DNA from 2 places in the Luteibacter anthropi genome. Region 1 is predicted to be linked to the other one. Evidence: riboswitches for the same ligand, from Rfam matches in the RefSeq annotation. Region 1 holds a riboswitch; the other holds the start of a gene.
The links. Region 1 has a riboswitch for fluoride ahead of KR767_RS16855 (voltage-gated chloride channel family protein). Riboswitches for the same ligand answer to the same signal wherever they lie in the genome.
Positions count from the first base shown of each region.

Region 2: it holds a riboswitch for fluoride, as region 1 does, so the genes downstream of both, KR767_RS15695 (voltage-gated chloride channel family protein) here and KR767_RS16855 (voltage-gated chloride channel family protein) in region 1, are expected to answer to the same signal.

Region 1 covers NZ_CP077072.1:3,969,303-3,976,618, forward strand. The annotation lists gene KR767_RS16840 (alkaline phosphatase family protein) at 1-1,764, opposite strand, end outside; gene KR767_RS16845 (DUF190 domain-containing protein) at 1,864-2,196, opposite strand; gene KR767_RS16850 (DUF190 domain-containing protein) at 2,220-2,573, opposite strand; gene KR767_RS16855 (voltage-gated chloride channel family protein) at 2,588-3,904, opposite strand; fluoride riboswitch at 3,983-4,044, opposite strand; gene crcB (fluoride efflux transporter CrcB) at 4,078-4,458, opposite strand; gene KR767_RS16865 (hypothetical protein) at 4,470-5,015, opposite strand; gene KR767_RS16870 (DUF211 domain-containing protein) at 5,012-5,314, opposite strand; gene eno (phosphopyruvate hydratase) at 5,311-6,606, opposite strand; gene KR767_RS16880 (histidine phosphatase family protein) at 6,603-7,256, opposite strand; gene KR767_RS16885 (hypothetical protein) at 7,253-7,316, opposite strand, start outside.
Region 2 covers NZ_CP077072.1:3,643,126-3,650,441, reverse strand. The annotation lists gene KR767_RS15720 (asparagine synthetase B family protein) at 1-627, shown strand, start outside; gene KR767_RS15715 (hypothetical protein) at 724-1,254, opposite strand; gene KR767_RS15710 (winged helix-turn-helix transcriptional regulator) at 1,205-1,591, opposite strand; gene KR767_RS15705 (aromatic alcohol reductase) at 1,698-2,639, shown strand; gene KR767_RS15700 (phospholipase D-like domain-containing protein) at 2,667-3,920, shown strand; gene KR767_RS15695 (voltage-gated chloride channel family protein) at 3,917-5,233, opposite strand; fluoride riboswitch at 5,315-5,376, opposite strand; gene KR767_RS15690 (response regulator) at 5,442-7,316, opposite strand, start outside.

The sequences.
Region 1 (7,316 bases):
CGCCTCGTCGGCTCTTGCGCCGCCACCGAGCTCTGTCGAAGGATAAAGACATGTTCTCCGTTGGAACGTGGGGACAGTTCCGCCCGGTAGCGCCTCGGAAATGACGCGCCCGGTCAAATGGCCATGCGCTGGCATGCGGATGCCTAGGACCTTGGCAACGGTCGGAGCGATGTCGGCATTGCTGACCGGTGCAGGATCGACGAATGCCTTGCGAAAATCGGGACCGACCGCAGCCATGAAGTTAAACGTGTCGGCGCGACTGAACGCGCCGTGCATGCCTTGCCCTTGGCCATACGAGGAGTCGGCGAGCTCCACACCGCAGCGGAAAGGCAAATCGCACCCGGAAGAAAAGGATCTAAAGCTTATGACGATCGCGGGATGCGGCGTCCGCGCTGTCCCCATCAAGCCGACCTCCGACAGAGGAATCGTCCCAGGAATGGCACCGAATGCGGGATCGACGAAAATGCCTCCGACGTAGTCCTGGCGGAGAAAGAACGCGACAGCAGCGGGCACCATAGACCGCGAAGCGTCGCTTTTTGCGTAGATCAACGACGAACCCGCACCGGATGCCACGACGAAATCGGGATGGTTGGGATCCTCCCCCAGTATCGCGTCGCCATTGACGGGATGCTTCGCGTAACGGCTTTCGTCCAGATGTCCGCACCCGCCGGCACCACGGATCAGAACCGCGCCGTCGTCCGCATCCCATACGGAAAACTTCAGGGCTTCACCCATATCCATCGCGAGGAAGCCGGGAGGAACCTGGCCTTTCTCAACGTCAACGTAATCACATCGTGCAGAGCGACTCGTCTGACTCTGCTTGGAGATAGTCGAAAAGCCATGGTCCGACGTGACGATGATATCTGTCGTCGCGCCAAGACCCAGTCGATCGACGGTCTCACGCAAGCGAGCTAGCGTGAGGTCCGAGTTTCGAATAGCTTCCAGAGAGGACGAACCGTTGATGCCGGGCACGATGCCAGGTCGACTGTCCAGCTGACCGTGCTGGGTGATATCCGGATCCCTCATCCAGAACACCATCACGAAGGGCTTACCCTTCTCCTGCAGCAGTGGAAGCGCGGCCTTGGCGGCGACCTCCGAGTAATACCGCTGTTGCGCGAGGTTAGGCCTATCAAGAAGGGGCGGTGTCAGGGGCAACCCGGCCCGCTGAAGCGCTTCGGCGAATTCAGGGTTCAGCAACACGCCGTCCAGCTTGCCGTCGTGGCCGGCGATGGCTGAGCTGTCGTCGAGGACGAGAGTCGTCTGGCCGCGATCGACATGATCCTGAATGAGCGCAGGCCCGAGCTTTCCGATGGATGCCGTGCTGTAACCCTGCCGGCGTGCGGCGGCCAGGAGGGTTTCCTCCGTCAGGTAGTTTCCGCCCAGGTGTGCGTCCAGATCGCCCAGGACGGCATCATCCTCCAAGTAGGGTGTGACGCTTGCCGTGCCCTTAGCGGAAGTGACCGGATAACCGGCATAGATCGCGTTGGAGAAGTTGCCGGCGTCACCGAGATAGTGGCCCGTGGCAATCACCGAAGCGTTCGCCGTGGTGACGGTCGGGTACAGGGAGTGACTATTGGGGAAACTTACTCCCTCGCGGCGCAACGCGTCGAAGGCTGGTGTCAGCTGGGCATCGACCACCGAGCCGCGCAACCCATCGGCGACAAAGATGATCACATTGTGCGGACGGTCGGGCGCCGAAGCGGCTTTGGCCGACACCGCGGTCGCCGTCGTTAGTGCGGCGAGAAGAAGCACAATGGCACGCATGAGCTACCTTTCAAAAATTTTGGATGGGTGCATACCGGTCGCAGGTGCTTGCAAAGCACCTCGCGATCAATTCGATTTTGTTGAGGGCTCGCAGGGCAGCTACTGGTCTTGTGGGGCATCCTCCGCGGTACGTCCAAACTCGACGAGACTGCGGGCAAAGAAGATGTCCGCACGGGCTTCCGCGAGCGCCGCCATGAGTGCCTCACACGTCGCCTCATCGGCGGTGACCGATACAGTCACGGGCCTATCCGTGATCTTGAAAAGACCTGCCGAGTGCATGTTCCCAGAGTGCCCGAAGCCAACGGCGTCTATGGTCAGGGTTGCACCATGCGTCTTCAGTTCCTTGGCCTTACTGAGGATCCATTCGCTCGCCAGGCGGTGACCGATTTTTCGGTCTTCCTGTGTGAAAAAGAGGATGCGATAACCGTTCATGGAGCAACTCCCTCGGGTGACGCTTAGTCGTGGGTAACGCTTTTCAGCGCTTCGCCATGAAACATCAAGACGCGTACTTTCTTGATTTCGTTGGCGTGATCTTTAAGAAAGGCTTCGAGTTTTATGCGGTGATCGACCAGTTCGAGGCACTGTGGGTGGTGCATCGAATGTGCTTCGGGATGGTGGTGACTGAGCCGGTGACCTTTGAGATAGCCAGAATCGACATGATGAAGAATCGCTTGTTCGACACCAGCGCGACGAGCGACAGCTAAAAGATGATGGGCCAGGGCCGGAGCCGAGAGGTGATGCCAAAACCGTGTCCGGGTTGCTCGGGTGGACGCGGGAAAGTAGAGGCGAACGGCAGCAAGGTCGTGCATTCAGGGCTCCTGGATCACGGATCGATGGTTTCAACACGGGGCTGTTTGCGCTGTGCCTTACGGAAGGCCCTCATCTCGGCAAGACGCATGTCTTCGGGCAAATGCCGCACATGTTTGGCGTGTCCAAGACGCTGCGCGTGGTAGATGCCTGTATGTCCGGAGAACATGTAGCTGGCGACGCAGGCGATCGCCGCGAACGGCGCGATGGCTGGACCGAACAGTTCGATCGCCATGACGGTGCAAGCCAAGGGCACGTTTGCGGCGCCGGCGAACACGGCGACAAAGCCCAGCCCGGCTAGCATCGGCACGGGAAGGTGTAGAAGCGGCGCGAGCGCATTACCTAGGGTCGCACCGATGAAGAAGAGCGGCGTGACTTCACCGCCTTTGAAACCCGAAGCCAAGGAGGCGACGGTGTAGGCGAACTTGCCAGCGAAGTCCCATGGCGCCAGAGGATGTTGAAACGCGGCGATGATGGTGGGTATGCCGAGGCCGACATAGCGTTCGGTATGCAGCACGACCACCGAGAGCGCAATGACGGCGCCGCCGACCAAGGGGCGAAACGGGGCGTACCGAAGGTAGCGCTTCATCCACCCGCCCACGGTGTGAGTAGCCGTCGCAAAAAGCAGACCCACCAGTCCGAATGCGAAGCCGGCGGCGATAACGGCGAGGACCGTGGGAATGGTAACTGCCGTGACAAACGGCACGGCGTAGACGGTGTGATGAACCCCCCACGCCAGGCAAACACGGTCAGCCACGATGGCGGCGATAACGCAGGGAAAGAGCGCGTCGTAACGCATACGGCCGATGGCCAGGACTTCCAGGCCAAACAGTGCGCCGGCCAGCGGCGTACCAAAGACAGCCGCAAAGCCACCGCTCATGCCGACCATCAAGAGGATACGGCGCTCTTCGTGGCGGAGTCGGAAGATGCCCGTCAACTGGTCGGCCAGCGCTCCGCCCATCTGGACCGCCGTTCCTTCGCGGCCCACCGACGCGCCGAAAAGGTGGGAAGCGACGGTGCCTATGAACACCAAGGGCACCATCCGCCGCGGAATCACCTTCTTCGGATCGTGGATCTCGTCGATGATCAGGTTGTTGCCCGCTTCCACAGGCTTACCTACCCGGTCGTACGCCCAGCCAACCACGAAACCTGCCAGCGGGAGCAAGCAGATCATCCAGGGCTGGGCCTCGCGAGTGGCCGTTGCCCATTCGAGGGCAAGCAGGAAGAAGGCGGAGGCGGTACCGGCCAGACAGGCGGCTGCCGAACTGATGACAAGCCACTTGCCCATGTAGGGCAGCAGTTCCCACTGCTCGAGTGAACGAAGGTGTCGCATGCGACTTCCGGTAGGTGGGTTGAAAACACCTGAAGTCCGGGGGCATCAAACAAAAATGCCTACGCCCCCGGGGATCCAGGATACGTAGGCATCATCAGCCCGAAGGCGGTTCGCGGAGGCATGCCATCTCCGTAGGCCCAGTGTAACTACGGCGGGAACCCAGGTCAAAGCCTTCACCGGGCAATGAGGCGGCCCAGCGCAAAGCCGCACGCCAGGCAGCCCAATGCGCCCAGGACGTGGACCGCCAAGTGGATGGCGACCGACCCGTACTGGCCGCGCTGAAGCAGGAGAAAGCTTTCCGCCGAAAAGGTGGAGAACGTGGTGAGCCCGCCCAGAAATCCCGTGGTGATACCCAGGCGCAAGGCCAGGGGCATCTGCGGATAGGCCATGAAGCTCGCAAGCGCCAGACCCATAAGAAATCCGCCAAGGAGGTTGGCGGCGAGCGTTCCCATCGGGAGCGAGGGGAACGCCGCATTGAACATTTGTGCCAGGAGGTAGCGAAGAAATGTGCCAAGGGTGGCGCCGATGCATAGCGCTAAGGCGGTAAGGGGCATGGGAAGACTCATCAGGCAATGTGAAGAAACGCGCCAAGTGTGCTCAGCAAGCCGCCTACCAATACCAGCGCGACAATCCATCGGATGGGACGTCCGTGGACGGTGTGCGATAGCCACACACCGAGTGCCCCGAGAGCCGTGAGCGAGACAAAGAGAGGGGCTGACCGCCATGAGGGCACCAAGATGGCCATAGACATCGGGACAAGAGCCCCTGCAAACGTGGCGCCGCAGGCTGCCGACGCCTTGACGGCGGCCTCGCGAAAGGCCGCCTTACCGAGTTGGCTGGCAGCGAGTTGTCCGTGGGCAAGAAGATTGAGCTGTCGCTCCGCTTCGATGAATTCGCTGCGCAGGTCGGCGTAATGGGCGACGAGGAAGATGAAGGCACCCGAGACAGCCGAGGCGACGGCCACGCGAAGAGCTAGCGTAAGGCTCATGGGCGCCGCACCCGGGAGCAGATGACCGGCTCCCAGTGTCAGCGCCGTCAATATCCCATCGACCAGTCCGGCGACCAGATCAAGACGAATAGCCACGAACGCCCACGGGTTGGATGGCCTCATCGATGCCGCTCCACCGCATCGATGAGGCGCTCGCCACACACGAGCTGGTCAACGCTGTGCACCACAGCGCCGGACTCATGTATCGCCGCCACGATTTGCTCGATATCCAGCCCATTGCCCTCGATGGTCAGATCCATGCCAACGGTCTCGATGTCGATCTCCCCCACGGTCAGGTTCAGGGCTTCGACACCGCGGCAGGCTGACACGGCCTTGGCAATGTCCTCCAACGATGGCCGTGCGACTGCCTTGTCGACGTCCATCACGATACGTCGAACGTTGAATGCGGTGGATGGGTTCACGCGGCCTCCGTGCGATTGAGGGTCTTGAAGGCTGCGCCCCCCGGAAAACGGGCAAGGCTTCCCAGTTCGCGCTCGATCCGCAGAAGCTGGTTGAACTTAGCCGTGCGCTCACCGCGACAACCGGATCCGGTCTTCAGGTGCCCCCCACCCAACGCTACGGCGAGATCCGCAATGAACGAATCTTCGGTCTCTCCGGAGCGGTGCGACACATAGATGCCGTAGCCGGCGGATTGGGCGAGTCCGGCGCACGCGAAGGTTTCGGTTAACGTTCCAATTTGGTTGGGCTTGATGAGGACCGAGTTAGCGACCGATCGCTGGATGCCCATCTCGACGTAGGCAGGGTTCGTACAGAACAAATCGTCCCCCACCAATTCAACGCGGTTGCCCAGTCGCTTCGTCGCCTCGACCCAGCCCTCCCAGTCGTCTTCGCCCATCGGATCTTCAAGCAAACGGATCGGATAGGCTTTAAGCCAGCGGTCCCAGAGGTCGATGAGCTCGCCACTGTCCATGGTGATTCCCATCCGGGGAAAGACATACGTGCCGTTGTCCTGCCAGAACGCGCTGACGGCCGGGTCAAGGCCGATACTCACGTCGTGGCTGGGTCGGTATCTCGCCAGGACGATGGCGTCCAGGATGATCTCTACGGCTTCTTCGTGCGACTTAAGGTGCGGTGCGAAGCCGCCCTCGTCGCCCACCGCCGTGCTGTAGCCACTTTTGCCCAGCCGCTTCTTGAGGGCGTGAAAAACCCCTTCGCCCATCTCGATCGACTCGGCAAAGGAGGTCGCCCCGTGTGGCAGGATCTTGAACTCCTGAAAATCGAGCGTGCTGTCCGCATGAGCGCCGCCGTTGATGACATTCAGGCATGGCACCGGCAGCAAGGCGCTACCCGGCGCAAGGTGCTCGTGCAGTGGCTTCTTAGCGGCCACAGCGCATGCACGCGCGAACGCCATCGAGACGGCGAGCATGGCGTTTGCGCCCAGCACTGTCTTTTGCACAGTGCCATCGAGCGCAATCAAGCGGTCATCCAGGTCGGCCTGGCGAGCGAACGCGTCCCCAGCCAATGCGGGTGCAATGATGTCGAGGACGTTGCGAACGGCGTGTCGGACGCCTCGTCCCCCGTACCGTGTGCCCCCATCTCTCAGTTCATGAGCCTCCTTTCGACCTGTTGAGGCACCGGAGGGGACGATCGCGCGGCCCTGCGCACCGTATTCCAGCGTGACGACGGCCTCGATGGTCGGAAAGCCACGCGAGTCGAGGACTTCGAGGGCATCGATACGGCGGATCTGGTTCATGCAATCTCCTTGGTCTGTGCGACACCGGTGTCTTCTGTAGAACGTAAGTGGCTTGTCTGGTTGACGTGCACGATCGACGGCGCGCCGTGCGTGAACTCGATGACGGTCATCCCGGCCGGGTCGACACGCCACCGTCGATAGCCCTCCAGCGTTTGACCGGCGAAGTAACTCAGAAGTACGCGAATCGTGGAGTCATGGGAGACGACGAGGAGGGCCTGGTCTTCCGTCATCCGGGTAAGCAGGAGCTCGGTTGCCTTGACGGCGCGAGCCTGCACGTCCAGCAGAGATTCGCCGCCGGTGAACCGGAAACGGCCGGGAATGCTTTGCCACGCAGCCCACGCCTCAGGTTCATCGCGTGCGATATCGGCATGCGCGCGACCGGTCCAGTTCCCGTAATCAATGTCGTCCAGACCGGCTTCGACGCATGGCTCGCCGCCCCATTGCATCGTGATGGCTGTCGCTGTTTCGTGCGCCCGGCGGCGGGGGCTAGAGACCACCATGCCGATGGGCAACCACCGCTCCATCGCTGCCGAAAGCTCGGGAAGTTGGGCGCGACCTTTGCCTGACAGATCCAGCTCGTACCGACCTCGAAACATCGGTGGATCAAGGCCATCAACGTGGCCATGCCGGATAAGAATGAGACGCTTCATACCGCACCCCCACGCCCATCACCGGTGAGGGCGACCAGTCGAGGTAGCTCACTACGTTGC
Region 2 (7,316 bases), 330 kb from region 1:
GTGAAACTCGCAGCCACGTCCGTGGAAGACCACTACCACGATGCGACGACACTCTGGCAGCATCCCGGGCTTGCCGTACCGGGAACGGACGCCTATCCCACCGTGTTTTCCCGGCCCGACGAATGGCTGGATACGGAAGCGACGGCCGACCGGCTCCAGTATGTCGACCAGCGTATGCGGCTTGGCGAGGGGCTGCTGCCTTCCGCCGAAGCAGCCTGCATGGCGCATGGCGTGACGCCCTGCTTTCCGTTCATGGATGAATCGGTGTGGCGCTTTTCATGGCGCCTGCCCGTGGCTTACCGGTACGGATACCGGGAGCACAAGCTGGTGCTGAAGAGGCTGGCGGAACGAAATCTCCCGGAGAAACTGCTGGCGACACACAAGCCCATCGCTGAAGCACCGGTTGCGGCGTGGCTTCGCGGGCCTTTGCGCGAGTGGGCCGGTGACTTGCTCAATCGCCGTTACCTGCAACAGCAGGGTATTTTCGATCCGGAGGAAATCCTGCCGATATGGGAGGCGTTTCTTGAAGGGCGACAGCAGTGGCACGGACATCTATGGCCGGTGCTGATGTTTCAGGCGTGGCAGCAGAGTCGTCGCTCCTGCGAAAGCAGGAGCCCAGGGCCGTGAGGATGGGCGGAGCAGGAGCCGATGTGATGCGTCGGCGATAAACGGCTACCGGGGCGCTGGATTCCTGCTTTCGCAGGAATGACGGGTTAGGGTGGCTTATTTCTGGATGGGGATGTTCAGTGTGATCCAGCGTGTCACTACGCTGTCCAGCGATTCGCGTGGGGGGATGGTCAGCGGCAGTGTGCGGGCGAATTCCATCGCGGCCTTGGTATACGCCTGCTTGCCCCGGGCGGAGGCCTGGCGTGCCGCGGCTTGTTTTTGCCGGAGCTGGACGATATGCGGACTGGGCTGACCGGGGCGCGCGAATTTCTGGTATTTGCGCAATTCGTCGGCGGCCAGGGCCGTATCGTGCGCCGCCTGCGTGACCGCAGCCTGCCCTTTCAACACCTGCACCAGCCAGGTGCCGGCCGGATTCAGCACTCCGGCGTCTGACAATAACGAAGCGACGGCAGCATTCGTCGCACAGGCCTGCTCCACGCGGGCCTGGAATACCCTCTCATCGGTCACGCTCTGGGGAGGAACTTGCGTCACCGGTATCTCCAATACGTCTGTCAGCCGGGCATGGTAACGATTCCGGTCAGGTCGCGTCATCACCATCGAAGCGGTGACGTGCGGCGCGGAAGGCATCTGCGTTATCCATAACCCACGTCCACAGCGGCAGCATCCCCGTCAGCTGGCCTTTTCCAAGCGATGTAAGCGTGTAATCCACCCGTGGCGGCACTTCGGCATGGTCGTGCCGTGCGATGAGCCCGTCGCGCTCAAGCTGCCGTAGCGACCTGGTGAGCATGCGCTGGGTGACGCCACGAAGCCGACGCGCGAGTTCGGCATGGCGAAGCGTCCCCGCCACGCCCAGCTCGTACACGATGCCCAGGGACCAGCGATTGCCCGCATGGGCCAGCACCTCGCGCTTCAGGCCGCCGTCTTCGTCGCTCAGTGCCTCGCAGGCCGCCCGTGAGCGCGCCATGACCTCTGCGAAGGGAATGTCGTCCGGTATCACTCGTGTGCCTTCTTGTCCGCGAATCGCCCGCACCTCAGCTTATGCCACGTCTCCCCACAGAAGTCGAAAAACGATGCCCGCGATCAAAACCACGGAACAGCACACCCTTGTCATCGGCGCGGGGGAACTGGGCATGGCGGTACTGAAGTCCCTCGCGGCGCAGCCGGTCAAGGGCAGGCTCAGCGTGCTGCTACGACCTGCCCGGCCACACGAAACGGATTCGACCCGCGATGCTGCCCTGTGTGCGCTTGGCGTGGATATCGTCCGCTGTGACCTCGCCAGCGCACCGGAAGAAGAGCTTGCCGGTATATTCGCGTCCTACGCCACGGTCATCTGCTGCACGGGGTTCGTCGGCGGCGCGGGCACGCAACGCCGCATCACTGCCGCCGTGCTTCGCGCGGGGGTGGATCGCTACGTGCCCTGGCAGTTCGGCGTGGATTACGACGTCGTGGGACGCGGCAGTGACCAGGGCATCTTCGACGAACAGCTCGACGTGCGCGACATGCTGCGGGCGCAGTCGCGCACGCACTGGGTCATCGTATCCACCGGCATGTTCACCAGTTTCCTCTTTGAACCTGCCTTCGGCGTTGTCGATCTCGAAGCGGCGAAAGTGAATGCACTGGGGCGCTGGGACAACCGCCTCACCGTGACCACGCCCGAAGACATCGGGCAGCTCACCGCTGCCATCCTCGCCCATGAGCCTCGCATCGACGACAAGGTGATCTTCGTGGCGGGCGACACGTTTACTTACGAACGCCTGGCCGACATGGTGGACGCTTACCTGGGCAGGAAAACGCAGCGCAACCTGTGGACCGTCGACGCACTGCGCGACGCCGTGCAGGCCCATCCGCACGACAAGATGCGCCGGTACCACCTGGCCTTCGCGCGCGATACCGGCGTTGCCTGGGACAAGGCCGTCACCTTCAACGCAGCGCAGGATATCGCGGTGACCGAGGTTCCTGCGTGGCTTGCGGCGCACGCGAACCAACCGTCACACGGCGGTGTTACTCTATAACGATCAACACTCGCCAGGTTCCTCCGCATGCGCTCAACCCGCCGTCCCCTGCTGGCCCTTGCCGCCGCTTTTGCACTGATTCCCCTGTCGAGCCATGCGGCTCCGGCGGCGCGCCAGCAAAGCACCTTCGAATGGGTCGAGAGCGTTCCGGAAGAAACCAGCTACGGCCTGCCCGATACGGCACGCACCGGCCCTACCTGGCTGTCGATGATCAAGGGCGCGAAAGACCATATCGACATCGCCGCCTTCTACCTGACCAACCCGCCCGGCCATGCGCTTTCGCCCATCGTGGATGCGCTGGTCGCGCAGGCGAAGAAAGGGGTGCGGGTGAACTTGCTCATCGACACCAGCTTCATGCATGAAAGCCAGCCCTGGGTCGATGCACTGACGGGCCTGCCCGGCATCACGATCCGCCAGATGCCGGTAAAGGACCTCACCGGCGGCGTGCTGCACGTGAAGTTCATGGAGATCGACGATCGCGATGTCTTCGTGGGCAGCCAGAACTGGGATTGGCGTGCCATCCAGCACATCCACGAAGTGGGCGTGCATATCGGCGACGAACGCATCGGCAAGACGTTCCGTGCGGAATTCGACCACCTGTGGCACCTGGCCGAAAAACCGGCCGATGCGCTGGTGGCCGCACCGCTCGTACCCGCCCCCTCGTTCGAACCGGCCACCGTGCTCTCCCCCGTCGTCATCAACGGCAAGGACGATGGCCCGTCGACTATCTTCCCCGCCTTCAGCCCCGCAGCGCTCCAGCCGTCCTGGCTGACGCTGGAAGCACCGACGCTGACGCAGATGCTCGACCAGGCACGCACCCGCATCCGCATCCAGGTGATGACGATGTCGGCCTTCAAGGACTTCGGCCCCAAGGGCTACTGGACCGCACTGGATCTTGCCATCCGCAATGCCGCCGCACGCGGCGTGCAGGTACAGGTCATCGTGGCCGACTGGGCACTGCGCGGCCATGACCTCGCCTACCTGCAAAGCCTGGCGCTCATGCCCGGCGTGGAAGTGAAGTATTCCAGCCTGCCGCAGGCGTCGTCCGGCCCCATTCCCTACGCCCGTGTCGAACATGCCAAGTACGCTCTCGTCGACGACGAGTCGGGCTTTGTCGGCACCGGCAACTGGAGCTGGAGCTACTTCGAAAGTGCCGTGAATGCCTCGATCTTCATCCACGGCCCGCTGGTGCGCCCCCTTGGCCGCATCTTCGACGCAGACTGGAACGGCCCTTACGTCAAGCCGCTAAGCGCATTCCAGCCCACCGCGAAACAGCCTTAAGGTACGTCGTCCGTCACGGCCGGGGTCTCGCGTAGCTTCTTCCTGTATGCCTTGACCTCGGCCAGCCGCAGATCCTCCGGCAGGTGCCGCACATGCTTGGCCCGGCCAAGGCGCTGGGCGTGATAAATGCCTGCGTGTCCGGAAAACAGATAGCTCACAACGCACGCAATCAGTGCGAACGGCGCGATGGACGGCCCGAACAGTTCGATCGCCATCACCGTGCAGGCCAGCGGCACGTTCGCCGCGCCGGCGAATACCGCGACGAAACCCAACCCGGCCAACATCCCGACAGGCAGATGCAGCAGAGGTGCCAGCGCATTACCCAGCGTGGCGCCGATATAGAACAGCGGTGTCACCTCGCCACCCTTGAAGCCCGACGCCAGCGACGCGACCGTATAGGCAAACTTGCCCGCGAAATCCCAGGGCGCAACAGGATGCTGAAAGGCTTCCACGATGGTCGGAATGCCCAGTCCGATATACCGCCATGCAGGCAGGACGCTGACAGACAGCGCAATCACCGCACCACCCAGCAACGGGCGTAGTGGCGCATAGGCAATCCGCCGCTTCATCCAGCCACCCAGATGATGTGTGGCCGTGGCAAAGAGCAGGCCCACGAGGCCGAAAACGATACCTGCCGCGATCACGCCCAGCACCGGCAGCAGCGTGAGTGCGCAGACATGATCCACCACGTAGTGGGTGTGGTGAACACCCCACGCCAGGCAGACCTGATCGGCCACGATGGCGGCAATCACGCAGGGAAACAGCGCGTCGTAGCGCATGCGCCCGATAGCCAGTACTTCCAGGCCAAACAATGCACCTGCCAGCGGCGTGCCGAACACTGCGGCAAAACCACCACTCATGCCGGCCATCAGCAGGATGCGCCGGTCGTCGGCTCGCAGCCGGAATACATGAGTCAGCTGGTCGGCCAGCGCACCGCCCATCTGCACGGCCGTACCCTCGCGTCCCACCGATGCGCCGAAGAGATGGGATACCACCGTGCCGATAAGCACCAGCGGCACCATGCGCCGGGGGATGATCTTACGAGGGTCGTGGATCTCGTCGATGATGAGGTTATTGCCCGCCTCCACCGACTTGCCCACACGCTGATACGCCCAGCCCACCACGAAACCTGCCAAGGGAAGAAAGCCGATCAGCCACGGCGATGCCTCGCGGGTGTTCGTCGCCCATTCCAGAGCCAGGAGAAAGAAAGCGGAAGCGGAGCCGGCCAGAACGGCAGCCGCGCAAGCCATGAGCAGCCACTTGCCCATGTAGGGAAGCAGTTCCCATTGTTCCAGTGAACGAAGGCGTCGCATGCGGATTCCAAAAGGTGTGTCGTTGAAACACCTGGAATAACGGGGCGAGAAACGCACGAGCCTACGCCCCGGAGGATTCCAGGATACGTAGGCATCATCAGCCCGAGGGCGGTTCGCGGAGGCATGCCATCTCCGTGCCGCCAGTGTAGCGGGTCACCCGGGCTTGTTAAAGCCGCGGGTTATTGCGCCTTGCCTCGCCCGTCGAAGGTCAGGCGGTAAGCCAGACGCGGATCAGCGACAGCAGCTTGTCCACGTCGAGCGGCTTGGCTACGTAATCGTTCGCACCTGCCTGCAGGCACTGCTGCTGGTCGTCCGGCATCGCCTTGGCGGTGAGCGCAATGATCGGCAGATCGGCAAAGCGCGGATCCTGGCGAATCTCGCGGGTGGCGGTCAGGCCATCCTTCACCGGCATCATGATGTCCATGAGCACCAGGTCGATATCCGCGCCATCCACGGACGCGTGGAGCGCGTCGATGGCCTCCTGACCGTTGCGGGCAATCGTCAGCTCGCAGCCGTGCGGTTCGAGCACACTCATCAGGGCATAGACGTTGCGTACGTCGTCTTCCACCAGAAGGATGCGACGGCCTTCCAGCGTGGCGTCGCGATTCAGCGCCGCGCGGATCATGCCCTGCTGCGGCTCGGGCAGTTCCGAAATCACGCGATGCAGGAACAACGACACCTCGTCGAGCAGGCGTTCCGGCGAGCGCGCGCCCTTGATGATGATCGAGCTGGAATAACGACGCAGGCGGTCTTCTTCTGCTGCGGAGAGCACGCGCCCCGTGTAGACGATCACCGGCGGGAACGCGTACGTATCCTGGCTGCTGAGCGTTTCCAGCAGTGCGAAGCCGGACGTATCGGGCAACGACAGGTCGAGCACCATGCAGTCGAAGGTCTCGTGGCTGAGCAACGAGAGGCAATCGGCGGCAGACGAGGCACCGATGGTTTCCACATCCGCCGACGCCAGCAGGTGACGGATGGCATCGAGCTGCACCGCGTCGTCCTCGACCACGAGCACGCGACGGGGGCGCTGCGACAGTCGCGATTCCAGCGAATCCAGAACGCGGGCCAGCGCCTCGCGGGTGGTCGGTTTCACCAGGTAACCCACCGCGCCCAGCGACAGCGCCGTGCGCGAATGGTCTTCCGCCGATACGACATGGATCGGGATATGACGCGTGCGCACGTCGTGCTTGAGGATATCCAGCACCGACAGACCCGACTGGTCCGGCAGCCCCACGTCGAGCACGATGGCATGTGGCATCTGCTCGCGTGCCACGGCCAGCGCCTCGGACGCGGTGGAGGTCACCAGCGAGCGGAAGCCCATTTCCTCGGCCAGCTGGCTGACGATGCCGGCAAACGCCACGTCGTCCTCGATGACCAGGATGAGATGGCGCGGATCGATGGATACCGGCGCCGGAGCACGCTGCGCGACAGGTGCGGGCGCCATGACCGGGCGGTGTGCAGGAGGCATCGGAACGACGGCCGGTGCCGGTGCGCGCGCAACCACGGCCTGGGCGCTCGCGAGCCGCACGGGGATGGTCAGCGTGAACATGCTGCCCCGGCCCGGGTCGCTTGCGACGGAGATATCGCCGCCGAGCAGGCGCGCCAGCTCAAGCGAAATGGACAGGCCCAGGCCCGTGCCGCCGTAGCGGCGGCTGATCGATCCGTCCGCCTGCTGGAACGCATCGAAGATGCGCGCCTGCTGGTCCGCAGCGATGCCGATGCCGGTGTCGGTGACCGAAAAGACCACCATGCCCTTCGCGCCGGCTCGCACCGAAAGATTCACGCTTCCGGCTTCGGTGAACTTGAGGGCGTTGGACAACAGGTTCTTGAGCACCTGCTCGATACGCAGGCGATCGCTCTCGATAAATGCCGGGCAGTCAGTAGCCGACGATACGTCGAGCGTGAGGCCCTTCTCGTTCGCCACCGGCGAGAACAACGCGGCGATATCGTCCAGCAGACCCTTCACCTCGAAGGTTTCGCCACGGACCTCGACATGGCCCGCCTCGATCTTCGACAGGTCGAGGATGTCGTTGATGAGCGTGAGCAGATCGGCACCCGAGGCGTGGATGGTGCGGGCGAACTT